Regions from separate parts of the Paenibacillus sp. PK1-4R genome, predicted to be linked through region 3. Evidence: riboswitches for the same ligand, from Rfam matches in the RefSeq annotation. Region 3 holds a riboswitch; each other region holds the start of a gene.
The links. A riboswitch is a leader RNA that binds a small molecule or an ion and turns the genes downstream of it on or off. The one in region 3 is predicted to bind S-adenosylmethionine.

Region 1 (11,083 bases), 280 kb from region 3:
TCATATGCAGCACACGCTGCACCGGGTAAATAAGAGTTAGTCCTTATAAGGAAGCGGCAGATGACCGCATCTTTGCTATGTAGTTCTGTATACAGATCCTACACACAACTCAAATCCGGTTAAGAACAGGAGGAAACAGTATGTCTACATTGGTAACACCGTTCACAGACAAAAGAATGGCTGAAATCGTTGAGAAAGTGCAGAACGGCGTAAGGCTGAGCGTAGAAGACGGCGTATATCTGTATGAAACAGATGATCTGCTGACTTTGGGCCAGCTGGCCAATGAGGCCAACTTGCGGAAAAATGGCAAGAAAGTATATTTCATCGAAAACATGAGTCTTTATTTTACGAACGTATGCGAAGCCCGCTGCGCTTTTTGTAATTTCCGTAAAGACCAGGGTGAAGAAGGCTCTTATACATTATCCGGTCAGGAAATGATCGATTATGTGGAACAGCATATTCATCCGGGCGTACGTGAGTTCCATATCGTAGGCGGACATAACAACCATGTTCCTTTTCAGTATTATGTCGATTCCCTGCGTGCTTTAAACGAGAAATATCCAGATGTTACACTGAAAGCTTACACGGCAGCCGAGATTGATTTCTTCACCCGGATTAGCGGACTCAGTATCAGGGAAGTTCTGCAAGAGCTGCAAAAAGCAGGTCTGAAAACATTGACTGGTGGCGGCGCTGAGATTCTCTCGGATGAATATCGCAAAAAAATGCGTGTAGACAAAGCCAACGTGGATCGTTATCTTGAGGTGCACCGTACAGCTCATGATCTCGGCATGCGTACACATACTACGATGTTGTATGGATCGATCGAATCCTATGAGGACCGCGTCAACCATATGGTGCAGATCCGTGAATTGCAAGATGAGACCAACGGATTCATGGTCTTTATCCCGCTTTCCATGCAGCCAAAAAGTAAAAACGCGAGCATTATGCGTCGTAACTCGGCTTATGAGGATCTCAAAACAATTGCGATCAGCCGTCTGATGCTGGATAACATCGATCATATCAAAGCATACTTCATTAACATCGGTCCACAGCTAGCTCAAGTTGCCCTTGGATTTGGTGCTTCAGATGCACACGGCACGATCGTTCGCGAACGGATTAGTCATGCGGCAGGTGCACTCACACCTGAAGGCCTTACACGTAAAGAGCTCATATGGCTCATTAAAGGTGCAGGACGTATTCCGGTAGAACGTGATACGTTCTACAATGAAATTCAAGTGTACGAATAGGACATAGATCCATCCACAACCAATATTGCACCAGCACCACTCCAGAACGCAGCTTTCATGATAGGGAGACGTTTGAATTCGAGTGGTGCAAACTGCTGAATAATATCTTCAATTTTCAACGTCTACTTTTTAATTATTCAAATCATAACAAAAGGAGCAGCTATGTTATTGCATAGCTGCTCCACAGTTTACAGCCCCATTTCAGTGGGACTGATGCAGAAAGGAAGCCGAGTCATGAAAAATTTCGTCATTCTTGGAGGCGGCTATGGCGGCCTCACCATCATCAAGGAACTTCTGGAAGGTAAAATTCCATCCGATACACAAATTATTTTGGTGGACCGCAGCCCCTTCCAAGGATTAAAGACAGAATATTACGCACTCGCAGCAGGCACCGTATCCGATTATGACCTGCGTATCCAATTTCCCGTGAGCGATAAAGTCACTTACCGTTATGGAGAAGTTACTTCGATCGACCTAGAACAGCGTCAGATTGAATTTGAAGGCCAAGACCCGCTCGTGTACGACAAGCTTGTCATTGGACTTGGTTGTACAGATCGTTTCCACAACACACCAGGCGCCGAAGATTACAGCTGTACCATCCAGAGCTTCAGCAAAACACGCGAGACCTACCTCCGTCTTAATGAGATCAAAGCCTATGGCAATGTGCATATCGTTGGCGGCGGATTAAGCGGTGTCGAGATGGCAGCCGAACTTCGTGAGAGCAGACCCGATCTGAACATCAGCATTCTGGATCGTGGCGAGCGTGTATTATCTGCTTTCCCACAACGTCTGTCCGTTTATGTGCATGAATGGTTCAACGAACATCAGGTAGAGACACGCGGGCATATCGCCATTTCACGTGTTGAACCTAATGCTATCTATAACCGGGATGAACAGATTCTAACGGATGCTGTCGTGTGGACTGCAGGCATTCAGCCCGTAAAAGTGGTACAGGATCTGGACGTGACCAAAGACCCTCAAGGACGTGTCGTCCTGAATGAATACTACCAAATCCCGGAATATACCGATGTATATGTCGTTGGTGACTGTGCGAGTGTCCCTTATGCACCTAGCGGTCAAGCTGCGGAAGTGCAGGGTGAGCAGATCGCCCATATTCAGCATGCCCTCTGGAAAGGCGAAAAGCCCAATCCACATCCACTCAAGCTTCGTGGCACACTCGGTGCACTCGGCAAGAAGTCTGGGTTTGGGCTGATGGGCAAAACGTCCATGATGGGACGTGTACCTCGTATTTTGAAAAGTGGTGTGCTCTGGATGTCCAAGCGCCATCTCGGTTAGTCGAGATCGAGCTCGTCCCAGACATCGGCTTCGGCAATTTTGGCCAAAATGGCGTTATATAGATCTTCCACTTTGTCCGTGATGACAACTTCGCCATTCACCAGTGCAAATGGAGTCATAGAACATTGGCCGCAGTTGGTTAGGCAGCCGTATTCAATCACGTCATAGTCTGGATTTTCTTCCAGTTGATCCATGACTTCATCTGTGCCAAAATGCATATTATTGGCACAAAATTCAATAATCGGTCTCATTTAAGTTCACCTGCTTTGTTTGACCATTTTAATTTGTGGCCATTTGTAATATAATATAGGAAGGAAAGGAGTTGAACAATATGAGCGAAAACGCACAAAGCACCATGTATGATGAGGTATCTGATGTGCTTGATAAACTTCGTCCGTTCCTGCAGCGCGATGGCGGTGACGTGGAACTGGTCGACGTGGAGGACGGCATCATTAAGCTGAAACTGGTCGGTGCCTGCGGCAGTTGCCCAAGCTCCACCATTACCTTAAAAGCCGGGATTGAACGTGCCCTTCTCGAAGAAGTTGAGGGTGTACAAGAAGTCGTACAAGTATTCTAATCAATCCTTCACGAAATAAACCTCAAGAGCCTTTCGCTTCGCATGAAGCGGAGGGCTCTTTTTTTGTGTGCATATGCAGAGAGTCCATTTCATCTGTCCCTTTGACCCGTTTCCACGTACAATCCTTCAATTCACCTTTTAAGTATCCTCGCGCTGTATGGTTGGACGAATCGGATCAAGTCCTCCAGATACATCCATAATGTTGCCTGTTATAAAATCGGAATGATCAAGGCACAGATACGTAATGACTCGTGCAATATCTTCACCGCTACCGGGTCGCCCTCTTGGCGTTTCCTCGTCGGTGATGCCTGACATTTCATCAATCGTTTTCTCTTTGTTCGCACCACGAATGTCACCTGGACATACCATGTTAACCGTAATTCCATACGGGGCTTCTTCAACCGCGAGTGTCTTTGTAAAAGATACCAGACCCACCTTGGCAGCCGCATATACGGCGCGATGAGGCCAAGATCTCGCTTCTCCAGCATGACTGAAGCCAAAATGGATAATGCGTCCCCATTGCTTGCGTCTCATCTCTGGCAATACACGCTGATCCAGCAACATCGGTCCCAACAGATTTCCCTGCACAAGCATCTGGACCTCAGCTTCAGAATAATCCGCAAATAATCGTCGTTCACGGACAAATGGACCTGCGTTATTCACCAAAATATCAATGCTGCCCAGGTTGCCTTCCACCTGCTCAACCAATGAAGAGATATCTTCCATCTTGGATATATCAGCCTGGATGGCAATGCACCGTACACCCTTGGCTATAATCTGAGCCTTTAAAGCCTCAGCTTCTGTTCTGCTGTGTACATAGTTGAGGGCAATATGACACCCTTGATCTGCCAGACTGAGGGCCGTCATTTTACCAAGACCTTTGGCACTTCCCGTTATGAGGGCAATCTTTCCCTTCACGTTCATCCCCCCTCTTCAAAGAGCAGTCACTATCCAGTATAAAAGATTTATCGTCCTCCTACAACTTGCTTATCCACAAGGGGTTATCCACCTTTAATTCCAGATATATCTTGATTCAAATCGGAAGCCTAACCAGCAATAGTGAATTCGGCTCGTGGTATGTTGTGTTTGAGTACGTGAAGACAGGTCATATCCATGATGACGATCAAAATTTGAGTGCACTGTCCTTAATCAACTTAGCATCAATGCAGGATATACCTACAAGGAGTACAATGCTTCGACTGACAAAACATCCACCATAGGGCTCAACAGCCTTCTGATGGGCGGGATCGGGTACACGGCTTCCCAGAAATTCAGTGCTTTTCTTTTGCTCAAAAAAGGATGGGCCTTGATCCTGGTTGTCGTTCTCTGACTAATCGGTTGGATCAGATACAAAATCAAAAGCTCAAATGGAGAAGAAGAAAAACTCTCTCCTTCCGAGAGCATGTATCTGCAAGAAGCAAATGAACAGCAGTATGCTGATCAAAATGAATTGTCCTACTACCGTCAATCTGGACATCACTATAGCGCTGATAAAACGGAAAAACTCTGACTTATGTTGATCCCCACATCAGCACAGACTCAGGAAACATAAAATAAGCCGTATATCTCTTCTGGAGAGATATACGGCTTATTTTATATAGCTTCACATCATGTCATACATATCGTGAATTATTCAGTTGCAGGTTCAACTGCACCTTTATAACGTTCTTTGATAAATGTTTTAACTTCTTCGGAATGCAGTGCAGCAGCCAGTTTCTTGATTGCATCTGCATCTTTATTATCCTCACGGGAAACGAGAATGTTAGCATATGGGTTACCTTGCAGATCTTCGATCAGCAAAGCATCATTTGCCGGATTCAGGTTCGCTTCAAGCGCATAGTTGGCGTTGATGAATACCAGATCCGCTTCATCCAATTGACGAGGCATCATGGCTGCATCCAGCTCGATGATATCCAGGTTCTTCGGATTTGCTGTGATATCTTGAATCGTAGATGTGATATTTGTGTTGTCTTTCAGCGTAATGATGCCTTCTTTCGCGAGCAACAACAGAGCACGTCCACCATTGGATGGGTCATTTGGAATTGCTACTTTTGCGCCGTCAGCCAATTCATCCAAAGACTTAATCTTTTTGGAGTATCCACCAAAAGGTTCAACATGAACAGGTGTTACAGCAACGAGGTTGAATCCACGTTCTTTATTCTCTGTGTCCAGATAAGGCTGATGCTGGAAGAAGTTTGCATCCAATTTTTCGTCAGCAAGTTGCTGGTTGGGTTGTACATAGTCATTAAACGTAACGACTTGCAAACGAATACCTTGTGCTTCCAGTTCAGGCTTGATGCTTTCCAGAATCTCTGCGTGTGGTGTAGGTGAAGCTCCAACTTTCAATTCAACTGTACGTGGTGCACCTGCTGAATTGTCTGCGCCGCTATCGGCGTCCTTGTTGTTTCCGCAAGCTGCGAGAACTGCAATCAACATAAGGCTAAGTAGAGCGAAAGACCATTTTTTCATGTGTAAAACCCCTTCTCTAATCATTTTTTCATGTGGCGTCCGCACGAATGCATAGCCATCATGTTATCTATGTGTTATTTCCTGGTGAAAAATGTAACCAAACGATCTCCGGCCATCTGGAGAATTTGCACTAGAATAATCATCGACACTACGGATATGATCATGATTTCATTTTGATAACGATAATACCCATAGTTGATTGCTAGCGTTCCTAGACCTCCACCACCAACCATGCCCGCCATTGCCGTATAAGAGACGAGTGTAACGATGGTAATGGTTATCCCGGCAACCAAACCAGGTAACGCCTCAGGCAGTAATACCCGTCTTACAATCTGTCCGGTTGATGCACCCATCGACTGCGCCGCCTCAATTACACCCCGGTCAACTTCTCGCAACGTCGTCTCCACCAATCGAGCAAAGTAAGGAGCTGCTGAAATAACTAAAGGTGGTATAACACCTAACACACCTGTAGCTGTACCGACGAGTGAACGAGTGAATGGGATAAGAGCAACAATCAAAATGATAAATGGAACTGATCGCAAAATATTTACAATCAAGGACAATATAATGTACACCGTCCGTGACTTGATCGAAGCAGATCGGGCTGTCATAAACAGCAGAACTCCGAGTGGTAAACCAAAGATAACGGTAAACAAGCCTGATACACCCAGAATTTGCAGTGTCTCTATGGAAGCTTTACCAACCTCTTCCCAACGTACGGTTGAAAAATCCATCTAACGAAGCACCTCCACATCAAGTCCCTCTGCGGTCAATTCTGATATCGTCCGATCAATCGCAATTGAATCACCCTCGAACCGAACGGTCAGCTGTCCATAAGGCACCTGTTTAATCGTAGAGATTGTACCCTGCAGGATGGCAAAATCCACATCCGTCTTACGTACCGTCCTGGACAAAATCGCTTCATACGTTTTGTTACCCAGAAAAGATATCTTCACAAGTTTGGAAGCAACACCTGCCTGCAATTCAATGCTTGCATTCGCCAGAGCCGTCTCCTCTAGGGCAAGTCCAGCTTCATGGTCACGCATCATGAAGTCCCGCGTAATCGCGTGCTGCGGCTTCAGGAACACTTCTGTTACAGGTCCTTGTTCCACAATGCCACCTTGATGAATGACAGCTACCTTGTCACAGATGTTCTGAATGACATGCATCTCATGTGTGATCAGCACAATTGTAAGGTTGTACTTTTCATTAATGTCGAGCAGTAACTTCAGGATTGAATTTGTCGTCTGCGGATCAAGTGCCGAAGTAGCCTCATCACAGAGAAGTACATTTGGGTCACTTGCAAGTGCTCTCGCAATCCCGACACGTTGTTTCTGTCCACCCGATAATTGAGCCGGATATTTGCTGCTATGGTGTTCCAGACCAACCAGTGCGAGCATTTCCTTCACTTTGCGATCAATGGCATCTTTGGGTGTATTCACAAGTTTTAGTGGAAAAGCTACATTGTCATATACCGTTGCCGAGGATAACAAATTAAAGTGTTGGAAAATCATCCCGATCTTGCGTCTCTGTTGCTGCAATTCGGTTTTGCTCAGTTCAGTCAGGTTGATCCCGTCAACCCATACTTCACCCTCCGTAGGGCGCTCCAGCAAATTAATACAGCGAATCAATGTACTTTTGCCCGCTCCAGAATGGCCAATCACTCCGTAGATTTCGCCCTTTTGGATGCTCAAATTCAGCTCGGATAACGCTGTTGTAGATTTTGCCCCTTTGCCGTATGTTTTCGTTAAACCTTTTAATTCAATCAATCGCACTTGCCCCTTTCCAACCACCTACATGTATCTTTACCCGATCTAAAGGAAAACTCCCCTTAAAGTACAAAAAAAGAGCCCTTTGCAGATACAAAGAGGGCTCTTCACGTGAAAGAATATACCTTCTCATCTGCCAAAATCGTGTCTTGCACCATTTTGTAGGAATTAGCACCTAACATCTATAACGAATGATACAAGATCATGTCGTTACAAATCGGTTGCCGGGCTTCATCGGGCCTGTCCCTCCGCCGCTCTCGATAAGAAATATGTTGTTGTAGGATTTTATAAGTTCATGTAGTTTATGCTTTATAATGTGAACGTAACTTCCGAAATATCAGTTCTATCCGTGTAACATTCGATTGAAACTCAGTATATTCCAAGTATTCCGATTTGTCAAAGGGAATTATTTCTTTTCCATATATTATTGATATAACTATAAGAGGCTGTTAACGTTTCACAGACCATATCGACGCCTTGACGCATTTCCTGCACATGCTGATTCAGATCCTCCAACTTCACTTTACCTTGTAATGTCTGGTGTAACTGCCACAGGTCATCGTGCATTTCGGAGTTCATGTAGTGAATTTCCATATTACGACGTTTGCGCAGCTTGCTCATCGGCTCACGATAAGAGTCCTTGATCTGAATCAATCGCAACGCAAGATCATGATGCTCCCTCACATAATCGAACTGCCTCAACACAGTAAAATAGGAAAAATGCGCTTTGGTATTTGACGTATTCAGTTGGAATATTTCATTTAAGACGGTGCCGACTTTATCCAGAATGGCAAAGCAGCGGATAAAGCCATCTTTGTAGAAATACACATACCGAGCATACTCGGCTTTTTCAGTCGGCGTCATATCATCCGTTGAACCTGCAACGACCTTTTTGCGAAAATGAGCAGCAGCGAAACAGCTTTGCTCCAGTTCATCCAGTGAGGAGATGAGTCCCTGAGTCCACACATACAGCTTCCGATAGTCATGCGTGGGATCATGGTCCACATGCATTTGTCGTTGAAATAGCTCAAGCGTATGCGCCATTGCGTCCATCGCTGCCTTCAATTTACCTTCGTTTATACGTGGCTTTTCCCCCAACAACGTTCGCAGCATATCTAACCTCCTCTTTTCCAAATCAACAAGAATTCATCACCTTAACACATCATCCAATCCGTGTAATTGCTGCTTGCCATAGGTTGCCCTGATCCCCCTGACATCAAACAAAGTCCACCTGTCCAATGATGTACATCACTGGATGGTGGACTTTCATATTTAGCCCAAGTACCTTTGAAAAAGTGAATCTATATCTTAGAAACGATTAACCGGGCGATACAGCTTGTACACCAGGAAACTCATATACGTTAAGACTCCGAACAATATGGCGATATCCAGCATATGAGCAAGAGCTACGAACATGTATACTTCCGGACGGTTCATTGTCACCATCATGAAAATACCAATGACTACTTGCATCAGAATAAGAACAACGGATACCACACCCAGAGTACGCATTTCCTTATTGTCCGGATGATTACGGTAAGCGAAGTGACCCAGGATTGCAATAACAATCACGAGCGACGCAGCTGCTGCACGGTGAGCAAAAGCAACCGCTACCCCACCCGAAAGCTCAGGAATAATCTGCCCGTTACAGAGCGGAAATCCGGAACATCCGCCGGCAGAATCCGTGTGACTCACAAATGCACCCGTGTATACCACGAGATATGTGTAAATGGTGGAGAACCAGACCAGATTCCTGAATTTTTTACTAACCCGAGGGTATTTATTCAGTCGCTCCAATCCGCCATCTTTTGCCTCTTGCCTGATGCCCAGCGCCATCATTAGAGAACTGGCAAAAGCAATCAGTGCAAAGCCAAAATGCAGTGCCATGACTGCTGAAGATTGGGAGAAGACAACGGCAAAAGCCCCCATGATTCCCTGGACGATAACAAATACCAGAGTTAAGAAAGAAAACAATTGCAGGTCACGGCGTGACTTGCCAAACCGCAGAAAAGCAACAAACGAGGCAATGGACAACAGTCCAGCCAGTGCACTTACAGCGCGATGGGAATATTCAATAAGTGAAGCCACAGTATGCGCCGGAACGAGTTTTCCGTTACATAAAGGCCATTCCGTTCCGCAGCCAAGGCCAGATTCCGTTTTGGTTACGATGCCTCCACCAAAAGTGGCCAGAAACATGACAAGACAGGTTAATACGGTTAACCATTTAAACAAAGTTAAGTGTTTCAATTTTTTCTCACCCGCTGTTGGTTTAAGATGGCGAAGAATATTCTCCGCTTGTTTCGGTACTTTGACACTTATTTCACAACTAAATTCATTATACCGGATAAAATGTTCATTGACGTCGCGCTTTGTGACAAAATGTTAACGTCTGGTGAAATAATGACCCACAGGTCATTGGAGTTATGTACAGAAACGTCTCTTGCATAGAACATGCCGAACATACAAACGCCATTTCCCTATTTCAAGAGAAATGGCGTTCTTTTAGTATACCCTTTTACAACATGAACCTGTCATACTTTTATATAAGTTCAATGAAACATTACACAATAACGGAGACAGTGTCTGTGTGTCTGTGTAAATATTCATTAGTTGAACTTATATAACATTATTTATGGATCGTGTTGTACACTTCGACTGCGCGATCCAGGAACTGCTCAATCTCTTCTCTCGACTTGCGCAGCTTGTTCACATACCGTACGAGTTCGCGGCCATCTGTATACGCCACAAAGCTCGGAATGCCAAGAATATTCTGCTCTTCACTAACGGTTCCAACCTGATCCACGTCGACCTCAATTAAAGTCAGTTCACGTGCATATTTCTCTTCAACCTCAGGCATAAACGGATCGATGTATTTGCAGTCACCACACCAGTCTGCCTTGAATACGGCAATCGTCAAACGTGGGGATTGGATGGCTACATCAAAAGCCGGTTTGGAAGTAATCTGTTCCATTCGGTTCATCTCCCTTTCTGTACCTTGTCTTACCCTAAGTGAAGCAAATTGGCGAGTGGAAGTCAAATAATCAGCGCATACTTAGAATAAACCACATGGTCTGTGAATTTAAACCCAGAACCTCATGAAAGGATGTCACATCATGACTTCCACCAGAACCGATTCTTCCAGCGAACAACATCACGGGTCCCTCCTGCAGATTGTCCGTTCCATTCCGGGTGCTGCCCGGGAAATCTGGCGTGGCAAACAGGCTGCATGGCAAGCTTCAGCACAGCTTCGTCACCCATTACGTGACATCGAGTGGGATACAGATACGGCAGCTGCCTTACAGTCTGAGGTGGAGCGTTTGTTACCTGCCAGCGGCAAGTCTTTTGCACGCACGGACCAGGTTCAAAGTGCACTCGTCTGCGAAGAAGATTGCATCATTCTGGAAGAGATTAAGACACTGACCCAGGAGCACAATCGGAGTAATATCACCCGCACGGCAGCCTATCTGGAATGTTATGAGCAATATCCCGAACTGCATTGGGCACTGCTGGCCCATATGGTGTCTCGCAACGGTGGATATCACATGACAGATCTTCAGAGTGACTTGATGCATAATCTACAGAATCAGAGCGATCGCGAGCATATGTACCGGCTGCTGGAGCGGTGTAATGCACTCATTTTCCAGGATGCCTATCCCCAGCTTCTGCTGTATATGAACAGTCGCCGGATCGGACGAAGCTGTTTCCATCTTTTGTCGCACTTTCAC
Region 2 (11,083 bases), 3.0 Mb from region 3:
GCCGTATTGTTCCATGAAATCGGTTATCCAATTTTGCATAATCGTCTCCTTTACTTTTGGTTTCCTTCGATTTGTCGTATACTCGGCAGAGCACACCAATTCTTATATACGTGTAAAGCGATAGACGGGTTTCTGAAAAAATGGCATTCCCGTATTCATTATTATATTACCAATTGGAGGGATAACGATGGGCATATATACACGAACAGGTGACGAAGGACAGACTTCGGTCATCGGTGGACGCGTCATCAAGGATGATGATCGGGTTGAGGCTTATGGCACGATTGATGAATTGAACTGTTTTGTAGGCCAGGCGATCAGCCTTATTGACTCTGCTCAAGGGGAATTTGAAGATCTGCGTGAGCATCTTCTGGAAGTTCAGCAGGAACTGTTTGATTGTGGGTCGGATCTGGCCTTTGTGAAGATTAGTGAGACCAAATATAAGGTGAGAGATGAAATGGTCACACGTTTGGAACAATGGATCGACCAGTATGATGCAGAGAATCCAAAAGTGGAACGATTCATTATTCCTGGTGGCAGTCAGCTGTCTTCTGCTCTTCATGTGTGCCGTACTGTATGTCGTCGCGCAGAGCGTCGCACGGTAACACTTGGACAACATACAGATATTAATCCGTCTGTACGACGGTATCTAAACCGACTGTCTGATTACTTCTTCGTGGTTGCACGGACGGCCAACGCGAGACAACAGGTGGCGGATATTGAATATGTGCGGAGCAAAAAAGTATTCCGCCGCAAAGAATGAGCCAATATTATTCGCCGATTGTCTACACGGTGACCGAACAAGAAGATGGCTGGCTGCTGAAGACCGTGCTTCAGCGCCGGTTGCTGGTGTCGCGTAAGCTTTTGTCTAAAATTAAGCTGACTGAACAAGGTGTCATGCTAAATGGAGAGCGCGTTTATATTAGCGTCAAGGTGGCTGCGGGTGATGTCGTTGAAGTTCGGATGGAGCAAGAGGAATCGGATGATATTTTGCCTGAACCTATTCCATTTACCGTTCTGTATGAAGATGAGCACTTGCTTATTGTTAACAAGGACGCGGGCATCATCGTTCATCCGACACATGGACATTACACGGGTACTTTGGCAAATGGCGTTGTTCATTATTGGAAATCCAAGGGCGAGCGCTTCCGGTTCAGACCGATTCATCGACTTGATCAGGAAACGTCAGGAGTGCTGGCGATAGCCAAGAATCCTTATGTCCATCAGCATGTCTCTGAACAGATGATTGCAGGGACAGTGGATAAGAAATATATTGCACTTGTGCACGGCAGCCCTGTCCCGGAACAGGGCGCAGTGGATGGCCCGATTGATCGTGATCCTGAAGAGCCGCACCGCCGAATCGTTACACCTGATGGTTACGCTGCAAGAACGTTGTACACGACCTTAACACGTTGGGCAGAAGGCAGAGCTAGTGCGATAAGCCTCAAGCTGGAAAGTGGCAGAACCCATCAGATCAGGGTACATATGACGTCCATCGGCTGTCCATTAATCGGTGATCGAATGTACAAGACACTACCTGTACACGAGATCGATGAGCAGACCATGGCTGTTCGAGAAGAACGGGACAGCTGGATCGGACGCCAGGCCTTACACGCCTGTGAGTTGACGTTTGAACATCCGATTCTACAGGAACGAATAACGTTCCAGGCTCCTTTTCCAGCAGATATGGCCGCGCTGGAGCAGCGTTTGAATGATGAGGCAGCTCCCAGAGAAGAACTGTAGGAAGCTGCGACGGGACTCTTAGTTCTGCACCCTATGTCGCATTCTCTTGCACGGCCCGTCCTGCTTGGGAGCAACAATGATTGGCTATTCCATGTGAGGGGGGCTTAATGCACCCGAACAACATGCCGTAGGCTAATCTTACGGTTTCATGGTTTAATGTATTGATGTTTACCAATTTCATGTTAAATATTTCAAAAATTCAAATCTCAAAAGCTTTTAAGGATATAAAAGCTGTAAGATTTTGATCCAAAAAATATAGCCGAATGTGTGTTTTTGATCTCATTCGCAAAAGTCAGTAAAATTACATGGCGATGGTATCGATTTGGAGCGACTTTTGGATTTGCGAAGCAAACCAAGGGAAGCGAGAAGTCGAAACCGGAGCCACACCGGAGCCACAGGAGGAACACATACCATGAGTAACTTAAAAGTATATCAATATGCCAAATGCGGCACATGCCGCAAAGCTGTAAAATGGCTTGAAGCTCAAGGACATGAGCTGGAGTTAATCCCTATTTTTGACTCACCGCCTTCAGAATCTGAACTAACAGAACTCATCCAAAAGAGCGGACTGGAAGTGAAAAAGTTCTTTAATACGAGCGGGGAAGTGTACAAAGAACAACAACTGAAGGACAAGCTTCCGGGCATGTCAGCTGATGAACAGATTCGTTTACTGGCTTCCAATGGTCGTCTGATCAAACGTCCGATCGTTACGGATGGAGAAAAGGTGACGGTTGGATTCAAGGAAGAAACGTACGAGCAGGAATGGAATAACGCGTAAAATAGATTTTTGGTGGGATCGGTCATTCGATGATTGTTATGATTGTCGAATGAACTAACACTTAATGGGCTCTGAATGTTCAAAAATTCAGGGCTTTTTTGGCTGAACGATGGTTGGCGGAACTATGCTATAATGATAGAATTAGTTTCGATATTTTATATGCTAGATTTAGATAGGAGAGAACAAATTCAAGTGAATCAACGTAATGAACCTACTTTGTTGCTGGTAGACGGTATGGCGGTGTTGTTCCGTGCTTTTTATGCGACATCTGCAAGCGGATATATCAGACGTACAAAGGCAGGATTGCCTACCAACGCAGTCTACGGATTTATCCGTTATTTCTGGGATGCGGTTCAGACTTTTGGGCCAAGTCATGTCGTATGTTGTTGGGATATGGGCGGTAAGACGTTCCGCGGTGAAGAATATGCAGCCTACAAAGGCAACCGGGCCGAAGCTCCGGATGATCTGATTCCCCAGTTTGCCCTGATTCGTGAAGTGATGGATAGCCTGGGTATTCCGAATATAGGTGCACAAGGATTCGAAGCCGACGATTGTATCGGGACGCTTGCGAAGTATTATACCGAAGAGACCGATATGAATGTTATGGTACTGACGGGTGACCACGACATGTTGCAACTGATCAATGACCGCACAAGTATCATTATTATGAAAAAAGGCCATGGCAACTACATGGTGTATAATCCTGAAACGCTCATGGCAGAGAAACAATTGACACCTCGTCAAGTGATTGACATGAAGGGTCTGATGGGAGATGCCAGCGACAATTATCCCGGAGTGCGGGGAATTGGTGAGAAAACAGCGTTGAAGCTTGTACAGGAATACGGCTCCATTGAAGGGATTTTGAGCAACATGGATAAACTGACCCCTTCGGTGCGTAACAAGATTGAGAATGATCTGGACATGCTTCATCTGTCCCGCAAACTGGCAGAGATTCATTGTGCTGTTCCGGTTGCCTGTGCGCTGGATACCTGTGAATTGCGTCTTGATCCGGATATGGTGATGGACAAGTTTGAACAACTTGAGATGAAGAGCCTTGGCTCTTGGATGGGAGTGGCAATAGGGTGAGCAACAAGCAGAACGTACGAACAGGCAAAAAGTGGTGGACAGGGGCTATGGCCCTCGTCCTGGCCTTGCCCGTAATTCTTTCGGGAGCAGTAAGTGCGCCACAGACAGTGGATGCCAAAGCAGCAATTAGCACCAAAGTACAGAAAGTAAAAGCAGCAGGACGTAATTTTACCGTGCAGACCGTTTCGATTCCGAAGGGGACACCGGTTACTGTGGGACTCGCGAAGAAGCAAGTTGGCCAGACGGCAACATTGCCATCGATTGTGAAAGCCTATGGTGCACAAGCAGCCATTAACGGAGCATTTTTTGAAGCATACAACGGAGCGCCAGATCCATACGGCATGTTAATAGCAAATGGTAAGGTCATACATATTGGAAGATACGGAACATCCATCGGATTTAAGGAAGACGGCTCGGCGATCATGGATTCACTTCAGGTGAGTTTGACAGGTAAAGTGATGGATACAAAAGGTAAATCACGGAGTTGGTATGCAACCTTTATTAATCGAACACCTTCAGCGAACGCGAGCATAACAATGCTGTATACGCCTGAACGAGGTGCCACAGTCGGGTTCAAAGGTGGCACTGCGGTTGTCATGGAGAAAGGTATCGTGACCAAAAAAGTGCCCAATACAAATGTAGCGATTCCTAAGAATGGCTCGGTATTGGTCTTCACAGGTAATCAGAAGTCTTCTTCGGATCGTTTCACCGTTGGTTCGACCGTAGAAATGAATTATAAGTATACGAACGCAGCAGGCAAAGAGATCCCTTGGCAAGATGTAGTGACTGCTGTTGGGGCAGGACCCCGTCTGGTGAAAGACGGCAAGGTAGCTGTAAATCCGACGAGCGAAGGTTTCAAGGATGCCAAGATTCTTAATGCTTCCGGAGCCAGAAGTGGTATTGCGATCATGGCAGACGGTTCTGTTATGCTGGCTACCGTTTCCGGAGCAACAATCAAGGAGTGGGCAGCGGTGATGCAGAAGCTTGGTGCCAAACAGGCCATGAATCTGGATGGTGGTGCATCCTCAGGCATGTATGCCGGGGGCAAAATGCTGACTTCTCCAGGTCGGCTCTTGAGTAATACACTCGTATTTGGCGGCTCTGTGCGTTAAAAGAAAGTGATTATGGGAGGTATGATGCCAAATGACACTCACATCTGATCGAAAGCCAGAGGAGGGCAATACAGCTGTTCTGGCCATTAATGTAGGACTGCCGCAGCCGCTCCCTGGGCAGAAGCGTGAAGTGCTGAGCGGCATTGTGAAACATCCTGTATCCGACGCGGTTTTCCTGTCATTCACTGGAATGACAGGGGACGCGCAGGCGGATCTGGTGCATCATGGCGGCCCTGACAAAGCCGTTTGTGTATACGATTACAGTCGTTATCCGGCGCTGGAACAACTGATGGATCGCAAGCTGAACTGGGGAGCTTGTGGAGAAAATCTGACGGTTGAAGGCTGTGCCGAAGAAGACGTCCGGATTGGTGATGTGTACGAGTTGGGCGAAGCCACAGTGCAGGTCAGTCAGCCCAGACAACCTTGCTTCAAGCTGGGTGCGAGGTATGACTATAAGGAGCTGCCTGTTTATTTTCAGGAGAGTGGATATACTGGCTTTTACTTTCGCGTACTGCAAGAAGGTGAGGTAGGGCCTTCATCGATATTTCGACGGATCAGCACCGATCCAGCCTTAATGACGGTTCTTGAAGCCAATCGAATTATGCATCAGGGGAAAGAAAATGTCGAAGGTATTCAGGCCTTGCTGGCCATTCCTGCACTGTCAGACAGCTGGAGGCAAACGTTAATGAAACGATTGTCCAAGCTGGAGAACAAGTAGCAGGGTAATTATAGTGTCATCAAGTAAAGCAATTCGAATTCCTTTTTAAACTAACTTGGGAGTGTGACTAACATGACGATCTTAGGCGCAATTGAAGCAGGCGGAACCAAATTTGTATGTGGTATTGGCACAGAAAACGGAGAAGTTCTGGAACGCGTAAGTTTTCCAACAACAACACCGGAAGAGACAATGGCTCAAGTGATTTCATTTTTTGAAGGCAAAGGCATTGAAGCTCTGGGTGTAGGTTCATTCGGTCCGATTGATCCGATTGAAGGAAGCCCAACATATGGCTATATCACAACAACACCAAAACCACATTGGGGACAGTATAACGTGATTGGCAAGCTCAAGGAGCATTTTGATGTACCGATGACATTTGATACGGATGTGAATGGTGCGGCACTTGGAGAAGCAACCTGGGGCGCTGCACAAGGTCTTGAGAGCTGTCTGTATATCACTGTGGGTACAGGTATTGGTGCAGGTGCTGTGGTTGGCGGTAAAATGGTCCATGGATTGTCACATCCAGAGATGGGACATATCATTGTACGCAGACATCCGGAGGATACATACGAAGGTTTCTGTCCGTATCATGGTGACTGCCTCGAAGGCCTTGCAGCAGGACCAGCCATTAACAAACGTTGGGAGCAACCGGCTTATGAACTGCCTGCAGATCATAAAGCTTGGGAGATCGAAGCACATTACTTGGCACACGCACTGATGAATTATGTTCTGATTCTCTCTCCGCAGAAAATTGTCATGGGTGGCGGAGTAATGAAGCAGGAGCACCTGTTCCCGATGGTTCGTAGCAAACTGCAGGAGTTGCTGGCAGGGTACGTTCAGCATCCGGCACTTCAATCCGAGATTGACCAGTATGTTGTCTCACCAGGACTTGGCGACAATGCAGGGCTGTGTGGTTCGCTGGCGCTTGCCAAATTGGCATTGAATAAGTAGAGCAATAAGGGATTGACGAATTTTACCATTGTGGTATGATATGGGCAACAGCATAGTACGGTTAATGAGGAAGCACCTCTCTTGCATGGATTTTGCAGGAGGGGTGTTTTTTTTGTGCTGCCTATAGGTAGTATCTCTAACTCGTATAAGCTGAATATTCAAAGGGAGGGAACGAAAATGGAAGTCATTTTCATGAACAGATTGTCCAGAATGTCAGATCAGAATGCAGAGTATGCACAGTTATGGGTTGGGGAAGAGGAAGATAGTTGGCAGCTGGGATGGAGTCGCTACGAGGAAGGAGAGCGTGAGGACAGCATCTGGTATGAAGGGACTTCTTGGGAGGAGCTGCTTCATATTTACCGTCATCAGCTTGCCATACAGATGAGTGAGGGGTATCGACCGCAGTTGCAGGGGTTATTTCATGAGAATGATGATCTGAAGTCACGCAGTTATGGTGGACAGCGCCTCCATTGTTACAGTGAGTTATACGGCAATGAGCAATTATATACGGATCTTTGCACATGGCGCAGGAAGAGAGCTGTGTCTGACCGGAAGGCACCGTATTTTATTGCAACCAATCGTCTGCTGCGTTTGATTAGTGCCTTTGTTCCGCAATCGCTGGATGAACTGATGCAACTGCCGGGCGTAGGAGAGAGCAAAGCAACTGAGTATGGTACGGAATGGATGGAGATTACAAACGGGTTGGAGCGTTCAACGACATTCCCGCTGGACTGGGTATACACGGCGCTGAAGGAAGAAGAGTATGAGAGTTGGTTATACAAGCAGAGAGAGCAGAAGTACAAGCAGGAACTTGATAAGTTCACCACGCGTAAGCAGGTGCTTGAAGGCATGAAGGAAGGGTATACGTTAGAGGAGATTGTTAATCGATCCGGATTATCTCGACGCGAGTTGGTTGAGCTGTTAGAGGCACTGGATCACGAAGGTTATGACACCGATTGTCTTCTTGATGTGGAGTTGGCAGTGATGCCAGAGAACGAACAAGAGGCCGTATGGAGTGCGTATGAGGAGCTGGGAGATACGTTCCTGAAGCCAGTATTACATAAGGTGTATGGAGGAGAGAAACCCGATGGAGGAAGTCTGGAGCAGGTCTATGAAAGACTGCGCATGATTCGAATCCGCTTCCGTCGGCACGCAGAGACAGAGAAGAATGTTGGTTAATGATTAGAATGAAAAAAGACGAGGCGTTTTTCCCGGAGGAGCGCTTCGTCTTTGTTATTTCATACCAGTTCATACCCAGTCTTTCTTGCGGAAAATGAAGAACATGCTCAGGCCCAGTGTAACCATCAGACCAATCACAACAAAATAGCTGTATTTCCAGTTAAGCTCTGGCATATTCGTAAAGTTCATGCCGTATATACCGGTAATGACCGTCAGCGGCATGAAGACCGTGGTAATGGCGGTAAATACACGCATGATCTCATTCGCCCGGTTCGCAATACTGGATTGGTAGGCTTCTCGCAAGTTGCCCATCAGGTCGCGATAAGTCTCAAAGGTTTCAGATATTTTTACAGCATTCTCATAGATGTCACTGAAATACTTTTGCAGTTGATCATCGATGAGACGCAGATCTTTTTTGTTCAGGGTGTTAATGACCTCTTTCTGAGGTCCAAGGACTTTTTTCAGCCACAGAATCTCACTGCGTAGCCCGATAATTTCATTCAGATGTGACTTTTTGGTGTGCATCAGAATGTCTTCCTCAAGTTTCTCGATCCGTGCTTCAATTCGGTCACCTACGGTGAAATAATTATCAACGATCAAGTCAACCAGCAAATACAACAGACGATCCGGTGTACTGATTTCCTGTTCCCACAGGATTGGTTTCAGTGTGCGCAATTCGCTGACCTTTTGCTTCGTAACACTAATAATGAAATGTCTGCCGAGGAATAAGTTCACCGCACGTAGAAATATCTCTTCATCATCGAAACGGATGCTATTAATCACAATAAAATAATGGTTCTCATAAATTTCAATCTTCGGACGTTGTTCTTCGTCACTAAGACAGTCTTCCACAGCCAGATCATGCATCAAGAACAGCGGCTGAAGTACCGCCAAATCGTCTACGTCTGCATCAATCCAGTAAAACCCTTCCGCTGGTGGAGTCAGCGCCTGCTGAATGTCGTCCACCGGAATAAATACACCGTTGTTTACCAACCGGATTTTCATCGTTAATCTACTCCTTCTGCACCCGCCAACTTGGCGGATATTATCATTATGGGCGCAAAAAGAACAAATCAGCCGGTCGGCAGCGGAGCCTGGAGATCAGGGCTGCGTTCACTATATAATCAAACGGAAGTCACGTCCCGCTGCCGGCATGCTGATGTCAATTCTCTATGCAGTTTGTCGGAATTCGGCTGCCAGTCAGGCCTCGGGTCGCCATCCATTTAATATGTCACCTCTCACATAAGGGTTTATAACACCTTGTTTAGTATACCGCTGGTACAAGGTGCTTTCAAGCGCAAAAATGTGTCTATTTCGCGCCCTGAGGCAGTGTATGACAACGGATGATGAACGGTTCCGATCTGGGAAGCAGACATCGAACTGCATCTTGACGTGAGGGCATTAATGTAATAAAGTAGACGGTGAACCATATTTAATTACAATCTAATACAGCGAAATCTTATCAAGAGTAGGTGGAGGGACTGGCCCGATGAAACCCGGCAACCGGCGGTATACCGCACGGTGCTAATTCTTGCAGCGACTAAGTGTCAAGTGGCACTGTTGTAACTGAGAGATGAGAGAGGCGCATATCTTTTTTACATATGACCTTTCTCGAAATCCGAGGAAGGTCTTTGTTATATGCCCCGACTTCTCAGCAGTGATTTTCGCTAAGGAACTTGAGGTTGTTTGTAACGTTGGATGAAAGAGCAATTCAATGTTTTTACAAGCTCAAGGCAGTCTATACCTGTATTGATGTGAAGACATCAAGCCAGGGGTGGCTGCATCTATCTATGCAAAAGGAGGAGTTAGACTTACTATGCCAATCAAAATACCCGATACTCTACCAGCAAAAGAAGTACTTGAAGGAGAGAATATCTTCGTCATGGATGAAACTTCTGCATATCAGCAGGATATTCGTCCACTCCGTATCGCTATATTAAACCTGATGCCCACAAAGGAAACGACCGAAACACAATTGCTTCGTCTGGTGGGAAACACGCCTATTCAGGTGGATGTCGTTCTCGTACATCCCAAATCCCATACGTCGAAGAATACGTCTCAGGAGTATTTGGATCTGTTCTATAAAACCTTTGATGAGATTGAGCACCGCCGTTTCGATGGAATGATTATTACGGGTGCCCCGGTGGAACAGATGGATTTCGAAGACGTGAACTATTGGAATGAAATCCAGGAGATCTTCGAATGGACCAAAACCAATGTAACTTCAACCCTCCACATATGTTGGGCTTCCCAGGCAGGTTTATACCATCATTTTGACGTACCCAAGGTTGCACTGGATGAAAAGTGTTTTGGCGTTTTCCCACATACCATTAATAAACCACATGTTCCGTTGTTGCGTGGATTCGATGAAGTATTCAACGTTCCACATTCCCGTCATACGGAAGTGAGACGCGAAGATATTGAAAAGAATGAGAATTTAGAGATTTTGGCTGAATCCGAGGAAGCGGGGATTTTCCTGGTTGCTACCAAAGACGGCAAACAGATTTTTGCCACAGGACATGCCGAGTATGACCCGTTCTCATTAAAGTGGGAGTATGACAGGGATGCAGCCAAAGGGTTGGATATCGCATTGCCTAGACATTATTATCCGAATGATGATCCTTCCCGTGTGCCACCGGCTACTTGGCGCGCTCATGCCAACTTATTATTCTCTAACTGGCTCAATTACTATGTGTATCAAGAAACACCTTACGATATTGGCCCGCAAATCTAATCGAGATTACAGGAGGATGCAGCAATGGAAGACAACAACAAGTTGAAAATCGAAAGCCGCTTAGCACAAATTGGGTCCATCAATGAACCGGTAACAGGCGCCATTAACTTTCCGATCTATCAATCCACTGCGTTTCGCCACCCGAAGCTTGGACAAAGCACGGGGTTTGATTATATTCGTACGACTAATCCAACCCGTAAAGTATTGGAAGAAGCCGCCGCAGCGCTGGAGTCTGGTGATGCAGGGTTTGCCTGTAGCTCGGGAATGGCCGCGCTGCAAACGATCTTTGCCATGTTTGGTCAAGGGGATCATCTGATTGTATCGCTGGATCTGTATGGTGGAACCTATCGTCTGCTGGAACGTATTCTGTCCCGTTTCGGCGTAACGGCAAGTTATGTGGACACGAATGACATTGCAGCACTGGAGAAGGTTCGTCAGCCGAATACAAAAGCTGTATTTATTGAGACACCAACCAATCCACTGATGATGATCACCGATGTGGAAGCCGTTGCTTCCTGGGCGAAAAGTTACAACCTGTTGACTATTGTTGACAACACGTTGCTGACTCCATTTTTCCAACGTCCGATTGAACTGGGTGCCGATATCATCATTCATAGCGCTACCAAATATCTGGGCGGACACAATGATGTGTTGGCCGGACTAATTATTACCAAAGGTGAAGCGTTATCTGCAGAGATGGCGTTCCTGCATAATTCCATTGGAGCGGTATTGTCTCCAAGTGACTCCTACCAGTTGATGAAAGGTATGAAAACGCTGGCTCT
Region 3 (11,083 bases):
AGGTAATTCGTCAGGCATCCCCGCGCATTCTTGTTATTGAATAACATGCAGCAGACAGACATTAAAATACATGACAATATATTTCAACAAAACTCTAAATCCGACACAGAAATAGTCCTATATACCTAGCAATGATAGATATGATAGACTTAATGGCATACTATGGTAAAGGAGTTAATTTCTTTGTACAACAAAAATAAAACGAGTAAATTGTTGAAGTGGATAGCCTGGATTAGCATCATTCTATCCATTATTGTCGGTATCCTCGTTGGGCAAAATGAGTTCAATGGCTTTCAATGGTCTTTGACTCTTCCAGTTATGATGAACGGTATTGTAGCAGGACTATTGTTACTAGGTGTTGCGGAGATCATACGGTTGGTGCAGGATATTAAAAATGAAACGGTAGGTCCAGATTAAGTTTGACCTCGATTTTTGTTAAGGAGCTGTTTATTTTGAAATGGTTTTGTATTCGATTTTGTTTATTGATCAGCATCCTGAGTGTAGGATTGTTGTCGGTTGGCACGCCTTCGGCCTGGGCTAGGACCGTGCCACAACTTGAATGGGTCAAGCAGGTCGATTCTGGCCAATGGGGGGATGGATTCACTCCGCATTACTTCAGACTGGATTCGTCCGGCAACCTAAACATTCTGGTGAGAAAGGTTGTGAATGAGGACCTCATTTATGTGGAGAACATTAGTGGCGAAACCGGGGACATCCGATGGTCCAAGCCAGAATCTGATTATGGTTCAACTAGTGATGGTTACATGTATACTTTCAAACCTGCTGAAACTGATGACTATGAAAATAGATTAGATGATATTATTACGGTCTCGGATCTGACAACCGGTAAACCGATATGGTCCTCAATAAACCCTTACTTTCGTGAAGGTCAGTCCTCAGATTTCACCAAAAACGGAACAGTTTATTCTTTCACTTATCACAAAAACAAATATGTAACTCTTTATTATTATGATGAACAGGGACATCGAAGCAAAAAGCTTGTTCTCCCCTATATGCAATATTACACAATAGAAGGCAATTTTATTTTAGGTCAACCGGGCAACAAAAGTCCGTATACTCATGTTTTTAATCTTTCTACAGGTAAGAAGCTAACGGTGCTGACCAATGAAACAACCTTGCCCTACGGGAATAGGGTTACGGACGATGGAACCCTAATAACCCGGAAGTTTATCAATAACCGTGAACTTGAGTTGAGGGCGTACTCGCCTACGGGAGCTTTGAAATGGAAGTATGATTTTTCTTTTAAAAAGGGGCCTCCCGAGATATTTATCATCCATAATCGTGTGCTGTATCTGGAACAAACCGCAGGCAATATCATGCTTATGAATTCGGATGGAAAATTCATTACAGGAGTCAATGAAAATTCCTTCTACATGCAAGGTGAGCCAAATAGCCCTCTAAAAATGGCAATCGATTTACAGAGTTTTATGTATATCCAATACACCGAACAGGGAATAGAACTCGTGATTAGAGATTCAAATAATCTGAGAGAGCTCTATCGGGTGTCACAGAACGATTGGAACGATGTACGGTTTAATCGAGATGAATTGTTCCTCAATAAGCAAAATGAATTATTTTTCCTGCCTTCTGACGGGCAGACGATAAGAAAGTATCAGTTACTTCCATAATCCAGAGAACATTACATAAGGAGTCTACCAATCATGAGTTTAAAGCGAATCAACTATTGGCTTATAGCCAGCCTATGCTTCTTCCTTGCAATCCCATCCGAGCCAGCTCTGGCTAAAGATCTGCTGCAATTGCAATGGGGGTATGATATTACCAACGGTGGACAGAGTGCAACAAGCTCATATTCAATGAAGAGTGTTACAGATGCCATGGGGAATGAAAGTCTGCTCGTAACTAAAGTAGACAAGAATAATGATTATTATATCGACAGTGTGGATGCCAAAACAGGGGAGCTACTTTGGTCGATTCCAACGGACAACGAGTACACGCTATCCGATGATGGATATATGTTTATTTTCCACGATAATCAAGTCAATGCCAAGCATATAGCTACGGGCCAGATCCGTTGGACAGCTTCTCTGCCCGGACCGCCAGAAGATTGGAGACTATACTCGGCTGAGTCAGCCATTCCAGGCGAAAATGGAAGTTTGTATGTGATTGCAGACTCTGATGATTCAAAAAGCAGTACACTCTACTATTATGATACCAACGGAAATTTAAGCCGAAAGTTCAAGGTTCCATATTTTATGCAACAGATTCATGGTGATGTGATTGTCGGCAGTACATTTGGCGATCATCCCGATTTATACTTGATTAGCCTGACAACCGGAAAAAAAATTAAAACGATCACTGGTGGTAGAGGTTACAATGGGATTAAGAGTCTATCTGACGGCACATTACTATATTATAATATCTACAAAAAAACATTAACGCTTAAAGGCTATAACAGCACGGGGCAGCTAAAGTGGACAAAACAACTTCCTTATAAAGAAAATTCAACAGAGCTTTTTGCATTGAAAGATCGGTTTATATTTGTGGATTATAAAAATAAACGAATCAAGCTATATTCATCTTCAGGTAGATTAATTGCTGAGAAGGCATACCTGCCAGTATCATATCCCAATATGGCTTTGGATGGCACAAGTTTGATGTTTACATCTGAAAAGAATGACGAAGATGAACTAGAACTAATTATTATGGACACAAGCAACCTGAACGTTTTGTACACTTACAAAAATGGCGAATTTGATTTTAATAAGGAACGTCTATTTTTAAATAACACAACGGGTCTGTACATCCTAAGCGACGAAGGTCGTACCTTAGTTAGCACTCAGTTAATTAAATAGCTTAATCAGAAGCAGCAGACGAGGAATGTCCTCCCTCATGTTAATGTTTACGCTAAATCACTAAAAAAAGCCCTCACCAATCCAGTTAATGGATCGTGTGGGCTTCTTCATATTTAGTTGTACTCTAGTGGGTACAACCCTACATCAAGTCTTTTAATTCCGCCACTTCTTCGCAAGTTCACCAATCTGATGTGGCGTAGTACGGCAACAGCCACCAATAATTTTTGCGCCCGCAGCAACCCACTGCTCCGAAGCATCACTCATACTGCCACATGTACCCTGTCCGCTCCACGTCTTCGTTGCTGCATCATATACTTCTCCCGAGTTCGGATACACAATAACAGGTTTATCGCTGGTACGGCTCAAAATACCCACTGCTTCCGTCACCACTTCCATGGGAGCACAATTCAGGCCAATCGCTGCAATCTGCGGCTCGGAGCCAAACGTCTGTGCACATACCTCAAGCGGTGTGCCCTCGCTGATGCTTGTCCCGTCTTTTAAAGAAAAAGATAACCAAGCATACGCATGAGGGAACTCCTTCAGTACATCAACCAGCACCTGTGCTTCCTGCAGGGAAGGAATCGTCTCAAACGCCAGAATATCAGCACCCGCTTCAATCAGCGCCGCCATACGTGGACGGTGAAATGCGGCAAGCGTCTCATCCGACACGCCGTAATGTCCCACATACTCTGAACCATCCGCCAGATAGGCGCCGTACGGTCCAACGGACCCGGCAATAATTGGACGTGGACGAAGACTGTCTTCTTCGCGATCCCCTGTACGATCTGTTATATGCTCCTCATTCTCCACGGTCTCGGAACGTACCGAAGGAACTCCTATAAGCTGACCTGTCGAGCTTTCTCTCCCTACTAAACCGTCCTGCACTTCTGCCCACACGTCATCTCTCGCCTGTGCAGCCAGTTCCACCGTCTTGCGGATCAGCTCCAGTGCTGCCTGTTCATCAATCCCTCTCTTGCGGAAACCATCCACCGTCGCCTGATAACTGGATGTAATCGCACAGTCGGCTCCTGCTCGAAAATAATCTGCATGGACCTGAACAATAACATCCGGATTCTCAAGCAACACACGAGCAGACCATAGTGGATCATCGAGATCACATCCATGCTGTTCAAGTTCCGTTGCCAGCGCTCCATCCAGAATCATGACCGGATGTTCACGCAGGATCTGTTCTATGGGGTTAGTCTGTTGTGCTTGCGTCATGTACTTGTCCTCTTTTCTTATTCACACGTTCTGTCAGATAATAAGCAGCGTAACATACTGCGATAAACGGAACCCCACAATACAGCGCAATTCGCTGTGTCGGGTCAAAGGCAATACCTATGCATGAAGCCAGGCATAATATAAATGAAACAATTGGTACCACCGGATACAGTGGTGTGCGGTAGACCAGATCTTTGACCGCATGTCCTTCCCGGATATATTGTCTGCGGAACATGTATTGGGAGGCACTGATGCTCATCCATACCGCAACGACAGCCAGACCTGAGATGGAGACCAGAGTAATATACACGGTACCTGGTGCAATGATGCTGGACAGCAAAGCTAGTGCACCACCCACCATACTGATCAGAAGTGCATTCAGCGGTACCCCGCGTTTGGTCAGTTTGGCAAACCACGGAGAGATTGTTTTTTTATCAGCCAGAGACCAGAGCATCCGTGAAGATGCATATAGGCCCGAATTGGCAGCAGAGAGAATCGCCGTTAGAATAACAAAGTTCATAATGTCTGCTGCATAGGGTACTCCCACCCGCTCCATTACCGCTACAAACGGACTTTCCAGTACACTGGCATCCGACATGGGCAGCAAGGCCGACAAGATAATAATCGTTCCGATGAAGAAAATAACCAAACGCCACAGCGTTGTATGAATAGCTTTTGGAATCGTCTTTTCCGGATTCTCCGTTTCTCCTGCGGCAATGCCGATTAACTCGGTGCCTGAGAAGGCAAAGTTTACAGCAAGCATAGTCATCAATATCGCTGTAGCCCCATGAGGGAACCACCCGGATGCGGTAATATTCGATAGAAATGGAGCCGGTTCAGAATCCGCCATGGGAATGATACCAAACATGGCTGCGCCACCGATAATAATGAAGATTACGATCGTCACTACTTTTACAGATGAGAACCAGAACTCGGATTCCGCAAATAATTTCACTGTTAAAGCGTTGAACAGAAAGATCATCAGTGCAAAGAGCGCACTCCATATCCATACGTTGACCGATGGGAACCAGCGCTGCATCAGCAATCCGGCGGCTGTGAATTCGGAGCCAAGCGCAACAGTCCAGGTTAACCAGTATAACCAAGCCACCGTGTAGCCTGTTGCCGGTCCGATATATTTGGCTGCATAACTATGAAATGCTCCCGTCTCTGGCATATGAACAGACAGTTCACCAAGACAGAGCATCACCAGATATACAACAATGGCTCCGATCAGATAGGACAGAATGGTTCCCAGTGGTCCCGCTTGCTGAATGGTGTAACCTGAGCTGAGGAATAATCCCGTTCCAATGACTCCTCCTAGAGAGAGCATGACCACATGCCGTGCCTGCATTTTCCGCTGAAAATGCCCTTTGTCGTTGTTGTTCTCCATACCTGCTGCTCCCCTACTTCTTCATCCAGAAAAAACAAAAAAGACCCACTCTGCCTAAAGAGTGCGCCGTTACTGACAAATAAAAACAAACGCTCCTATCTATCAGGCTTTCACCCGCTGGAATTAGCACAGTATCCTTCAGATCTGTTGCTGAGGTTTCTAAGGGCCAGTCCCTCCACCTCTCTGGATAAGAAAATGATTTTTTACTAATATAGCGATCTATCATGAATGTGTCAACATTTAAATAATAAATGGCACACCTCGCTATTCGGTGGAAGACCCCGGATTGGTGATGGTGGTCTTTACCTCATACGTGATCGGCACGGTGCTAAAAATTTTATCCCAATCGTCTTTGACTTTTTTCCATGTTTTGGGTTCTTTGATACGCAAGCTATCCCGAAAATCCGCAACATCTACTTTATAGGTATGCTGAAGTTTGTATAACACCTGTCGAATCTGTTGTTCGGCCAGTTCAGCAAATTCTTTTTCCAATTCTCTGAGATAAGCACCTTTTTCCTCTTCCTCGGGAGCACGCCAATCCTCCATCAACCAACCTTCGGATTCAGTCTTCACATGGAATGAAATATCATCGCCAACCACTTTTGGAATTATTTTTGTTTTTTTCTTTTTCATTTCATATACCACGGTGAATCCCGCTTTATTGTATGTCTTCAAGATGCCTCCTTTTTCTTTAGGTCTGATCCACGATAGCCCTTCTAGATCCGTTTGGCTGAGTTCCCCGATGAATTTTGTCGTTTTCCCATCAAAGATACTGGCACCGGAGAATTTGTCCTCTCCATTGGAGTTCAGTACATTTTGGAGCAAGAAGCTGGAACCAGATTGCATTTGTGCATCTAATTTGGAGAGTAGAACAGGGTCCAGGATTTTGTTGGACAAGTACGAATTACCGGTAATGCCTGTCAGATAAAATGCTGGAATCCGGGAAGGATCATCTGAAGTCAGTACATCAACAGCGCGATGATGGCTAATCAACACCAGACAGTTAGGGCGAATATCGTTATCCCGAAGTACAAAATCCAGCAGCTGATCCAGACCATACTTTTTGGCAATATCCTTGGACACAACGATGACCTTCAGATGATGTCCGATGAGCGGATGATCTCGCCTCAGTGCAAACTGACGAAAGATTTGCAGCAAGGAATCTCCGGTAAGCTGTTCATTGGAATAGGACGTTTTACCAGAAGAAGGCGAACCGGATTGTTGGCTCTTTTGACTGCTGGAATTACCGGGAGCAATCTGTACCGTGGCCGTCAAATTGTTCTGCTTGGAATACGCTCCTCCCTGATTAGCGATGTCTTTCTCAAATTCCGTCTCTTTGCCGATATCGATCCCAAGACCGACGTAGACACTTAGATCCTCTATCTCCCGACTGCTCCAACATCCGGATATCGTTAAGAGAATGCATAATACAGTGGCTAAGCGTAACAACATACGGAGTGGAATCATGCATGCTTGCCTCCTTTTTTGCGAATCAGACTTAACAACAGTAGTACCAGAGGTAAAATGCCAAACAAAAATACGGACACATTGCCCAGCATATCTCCTAGTTTGAAGGTATCATCCACGGTTTTGGGAATCATTGCTGTCAGATAAATGAACGGAAGCAGGCCGTACATGATGCCTTTGATTTTTTTGGAACGAAACAAATCACGAATACCCACCGAAGCACAGTAATGTGTAATAGCTGTAGTCGAAAAGATTTGCATAATCCAGATGACCAGCAATAAGGATTCAAAACGCTCGAATATCAGACCCTGAATTTCGAAGCTCCTTACCAAATCCAGCGTTGGCCAAGTTCGAGTTTTGATGCCATCGAGCGATAAACTGCCTATAACCATCACCACCGTGATCAAGTAGATAATAGTGGATATGAGTATCCCCCAGGTCATCGCTTTATTGCTCTTTTTCGGATTTTTCATATAGGCAGTCATGATTAACATCACCTCATAGCCTGTATAAGATAATAGTGAAGGCTTCAACCCATGGAAAACGGGCATAAGCCCATCACCGAGCACGGGTCTCAAATTGCCTATCTCGAATAGCTGATTACTAAGCAAAATTTCAATCACAAATATAATAATCGTAATCGGAAGGATGATCTCAAACACGCGTACGATAACGCCAAGCCCGCCTGAGATCATATATACACCGATCCACATGAAGACCATCACAATTGCCCAGGTGGGGGTGCGTTCGAGTAGATACATCCCGGTTACTTCAGCCATAACTCTGATTTCGAATGCGGCAATCACTATGAAATACATAATCATAGACAATCCCAGTATGTAAGCAATCCAGCTGCCCGTAATCTCACGAGTGAACTGGAAGACGGTTTTCTCCGGAAATCTGCGACACAGTGTAACCAGAATTATTCCGACACCTATGATAATGAATCCAGATAGGATAATGGAAATCCAGACATCCGGTGTTCCGACAGCTTTGCTAGTCGTTCGAGGCAACGTCAATATCCCGGCACCAAGCATGTAATTGACAATAATTACAACGGCCTGTGTCGTGGTTAGCTTTCCTTGGGAGCCATTCACTTTAGTTCACCTCCAGACCTTCAGTAGATGCAATTCCATTTATTTTTTCCGATCATCATCTATCGGATTAGTCATCTTGGGACGCATTCTCATCATATTTAGCGGTGCACGGATAACAAAATCCTTCCATTCATTCATGTGATAAGGTACCGCTGGTGCAACATAAGGTACGCCAAAGCTTGAGAGTCGTGCCAGATGTGTACACACAAGCAGAAAGAACATAACCACGCCAAACAATCCAAGTACGGCTGCGCTGAACATAGCGGCAAATCGCAGAATTCTTAGCGTTAATCCCGCACTATAGACCGGAATCGTAAAGGAAGAGATGGCTGTTACCGCAACGACAATGACCAGGAATTGGCTTATTATTCCCGCTTGCACCGCTGCTTGGCCAATAATCAGACCTCCTACGATACCCATCGCTGGCGCAATTGGTTTAGGCAGCCGTATCCCTGCCTCCCTCAGAATCTCAATCGAAAGTTCCATGATCAGTACTTCAATGATCGAAGGAAACGGCACGCCTGTCCGCGTTTCAATAATCGTCAATACCAGCTTCGTTGGAATAAGACCCGGATGGAACGAGATAAACGAGATATAGAGCGCAGGAGCAAGCAATGCCAGCATCGCGGCCATAAAACGTAGCACTCGCAAAAATGTTCCGGGAATCCAGCGTTCATAATAGTCCTCGGGAGACTGAAGCAACATGCTAAAGGTCACTGGTACGATTAATACAAACGGCGTTCCATCCAACAAAATTGCCACTCGACCTTCCAGAAGGGCACCCATCACCCGGTCAGGTCTTTCCGTATTCAGTACCTGTTGAAAAGGACTCAGGGTACTGTCTTCGATGAGTTGTTCCACATAACCTGATTCCAACATCGAATCCATATCCATCTCTTCAATTCGCTTGCATACTTCAGCCACGAGATTGGGATCGGCAATATCCTGAATATAGGCTATCGCCAAATCTTTTTTGATCCGTGAACCCACTTCATACTTCTTAATAAACAGGCTCTGATCACTTCCATAACGACGCAAAATGCCTGTATTATCGCTTAATTGCTCTGTAAAACCAATACGTGGCCCACGAAGCAGCCCCTCTGACAGGGGTTCATTTACACCACGTGTTTTGATCTTATGAGCTCCAATTAATAAAGCACCCGGCAAACCATCAACCAGCAGTGCATTTTTCCCAAACAACACACCAACTGCGAGTTCTTGGAGGGACTTCGTCTCCTCAACCAGACTGACAGGAAGTAATTGATCTTGCAGATATGCCGACAGTAAGTGTGCGTTGTCTGGATGAAGGAAACCCTCCTGCTTAAGTAGAGGAACACCTTCGAACATCAACGGTGTAATCAAGTGATCATCAACTAAGTCCTGATCTACCAGGCCTTCGGTATAGATCACCGCAGCCCGTGTATTCGTTCCCCTAATAATAAATTCCCGAATATGCACGTCTGCATTGAGACCAAAGCTTTCTTTCACACTCGTCAGATTTATGCTGTACTTTTCGGTTAATTTAATATTGGCATAGTGGCCTGTTTCGGTCCCTTCACCCTGCCCTTTGGCTGCTGGCGAGATATCCTTCGAGGATACGGACGATTGCTTCGAGCGAGAGAAGCTTCCGCGCTTAATGGCAGCATTGATCCAGCGTGTGCTCAATGTAATACCAATTGGAATGATGAAGACCAAGAATGCCTGAATCCATATGGACCAATCCGGCACGTAGGATACAATTGTTGACCACATGTTCCCACCCCAACATTTCTCTGCATGATGAAGCTGCAGGTATTCCCAAGTATTGTGTCCCCGTTTGATCACAATAATTCCCGTTTTTTTGTGTACTAAACGACAAAAAAAAGCGGTTCCTGTATTAGGAACCACTATTTGCTCTATAATTATACGATTCTGGTCACATGCTCCGCTTTGGCATCCAACAAGTGAGCTGAAGCAGCAATTGCTGTAAAATCATTCAATGCGATCTCAATCTGCTTCTGGCTCTGCTCCACATATTCTTCTACTTTTTTGGTACCGCCTGTGATATTACCAATCTCCTTCGTTATTCCGGTAACGCTATCACGAATCTCATTAATCGAACTCTCCACCATTGCGGATAGTTTCTTAACTTCCTTGGCCACGATATCGAATCCTCGTCCAAATTCTCCTGCATGTGCAGCCTCAATGGCAGCATTCAACGCGAGCAGTTGCGTCTGAGACGAAATCTCGCGTATCGTTCGTACCACACCCTGAATCGATCCGGCCTGTTCCTGCAAATGAGTCAGCGTTGCACGGTTAGTAGCCGACACCTCTGAGATATAGGAGATACTGGACATTAACTCCTGACTGCGTTCAATGCCTACATCTGCCTGCCCATTTAGTTCATGAGACATCGTTTTCAGCTCATTCACTACGACCGAAATGTTGTTCTGACGGTTGGTGATGTTGGTGGCAATCTTGGAGACACCCAGTATCTTCTGATTCATCTCATCGTACACCGGCATATACGTCGCCTCAAGCCATACGGAATTCCCCTTTGCATCCTTGCGTTCAACCTTATCTTGGAAGCTGACACCATTTAATATACTATTCCAAAAAGCATCATATTCCGGGGTATTCGCAAAATTACCGAAGCATAGTTGCTGATGCTTCATTCCATACATCTCATCTACCGTATATCCCATGGTCTGGGCAAAAACTTCATTCACATAAGTTACCCGTCGATCCAGATCGAATCGAATAATAGCCAGACTTTTCTCCATCGCCTTGATGACCAGTGCATCGGTGACAACATCTTTCTTTTCCATAGCTAATATAGGCACTTGATAACCCCCACAGTTCATTCCATAATAGACAGCCTTTTAACTAGCAAACAACGATCACAATAAAATATGTATCCATCAGGTTCTAGATGGCTCTACTATTGATACCCGATTTGCAGCATTTTGGATCACCTGTTGTTATTTATTTTTTCAAAAGAAAATCTGCTCCACCTCATCCGCTGACAATGGCTTGCTGTAGTAGTATCCCTGCACTTTATTGCAAACCTGTTCAGTCAAAATATATAGTTGTTC

Region 1: linked by a shared signal. The riboswitch ahead of QNO02_RS24995 (methionine ABC transporter ATP-binding protein) and the one ahead of mmuP (S-methylmethionine permease) in region 3 are both predicted to bind S-adenosylmethionine.
Region 2: linked by a shared signal. The riboswitch ahead of metA (homoserine O-acetyltransferase MetA) and the one ahead of mmuP (S-methylmethionine permease) in region 3 are both predicted to bind S-adenosylmethionine.

The regions. Positions count from the first base shown of each region.
Region 1 covers NZ_CP126535.1:5,747,167-5,758,249, forward strand. The annotation lists gene mqnE (aminofutalosine synthase MqnE) at 141-1,247, shown strand; gene QNO02_RS24965 (NAD(P)/FAD-dependent oxidoreductase) at 1,482-2,543, shown strand; gene QNO02_RS24970 (YuzB family protein) at 2,540-2,794, opposite strand; gene QNO02_RS24975 (NifU family protein) at 2,875-3,120, shown strand; gene QNO02_RS24980 (SDR family oxidoreductase) at 3,259-4,038, opposite strand; partial or broken gene QNO02_RS30375 (DUF2167 domain-containing protein) at 4,271-4,450, shown strand; gene QNO02_RS24985 (MetQ/NlpA family ABC transporter substrate-binding protein) at 4,750-5,589, opposite strand; gene QNO02_RS24990 (methionine ABC transporter permease) at 5,664-6,323, opposite strand; gene QNO02_RS24995 (methionine ABC transporter ATP-binding protein) at 6,324-7,358, opposite strand; SAM riboswitch class I at 7,485-7,625, opposite strand; gene QNO02_RS25000 (Cthe_2314 family HEPN domain-containing protein) at 7,755-8,471, opposite strand; gene QNO02_RS25005 (COX15/CtaA family protein) at 8,667-9,605, opposite strand; gene QNO02_RS25010 (thioredoxin family protein) at 9,985-10,329, opposite strand; gene QNO02_RS25015 (DUF2515 family protein) at 10,472-11,083, shown strand, end outside.
Region 2 covers NZ_CP126535.1:2,017,257-2,028,339, forward strand. The annotation lists gene QNO02_RS08825 (DedA family protein) at 1-39, opposite strand, end outside; gene QNO02_RS08830 (cob(I)yrinic acid a,c-diamide adenosyltransferase) at 188-763, shown strand; gene QNO02_RS08835 (RluA family pseudouridine synthase) at 760-1,743, shown strand; gene QNO02_RS08840 (arsenate reductase family protein) at 2,156-2,521, shown strand; gene QNO02_RS08845 (5'-3' exonuclease) at 2,714-3,607, shown strand; gene QNO02_RS08850 (phosphodiester glycosidase family protein) at 3,604-4,719, shown strand; gene QNO02_RS08855 (MOSC domain-containing protein) at 4,751-5,437, shown strand; gene QNO02_RS08860 (ROK family protein) at 5,510-6,388, shown strand; gene QNO02_RS08865 (HRDC domain-containing protein) at 6,566-7,567, shown strand; gene corA (magnesium/cobalt transporter CorA) at 7,637-8,572, opposite strand; SAM riboswitch class I at 9,024-9,147, shown strand; gene metA (homoserine O-acetyltransferase MetA) at 9,384-10,301, shown strand; gene QNO02_RS08880 (PLP-dependent transferase) at 10,326-11,083, shown strand, end outside.
Region 3 covers NZ_CP126535.1:6,025,424-6,036,506, forward strand. The annotation lists gene QNO02_RS26310 (ABC transporter permease) at 1-44, shown strand, start outside; gene QNO02_RS26315 (hypothetical protein) at 184-417, shown strand; gene QNO02_RS26320 (hypothetical protein) at 684-1,649, shown strand; gene QNO02_RS26325 (outer membrane protein assembly factor BamB family protein) at 1,683-2,834, shown strand; gene mmuM (homocysteine S-methyltransferase) at 2,988-4,055, opposite strand; gene mmuP (S-methylmethionine permease) at 4,033-5,445, opposite strand; SAM riboswitch class I at 5,538-5,639, opposite strand; gene QNO02_RS26340 (Ger(x)C family spore germination protein) at 5,710-6,912, opposite strand; gene QNO02_RS26345 (spore germination protein) at 6,909-8,009, opposite strand; gene QNO02_RS26350 (spore germination protein) at 8,049-9,761, opposite strand; gene QNO02_RS26355 (methyl-accepting chemotaxis protein) at 9,911-10,831, opposite strand.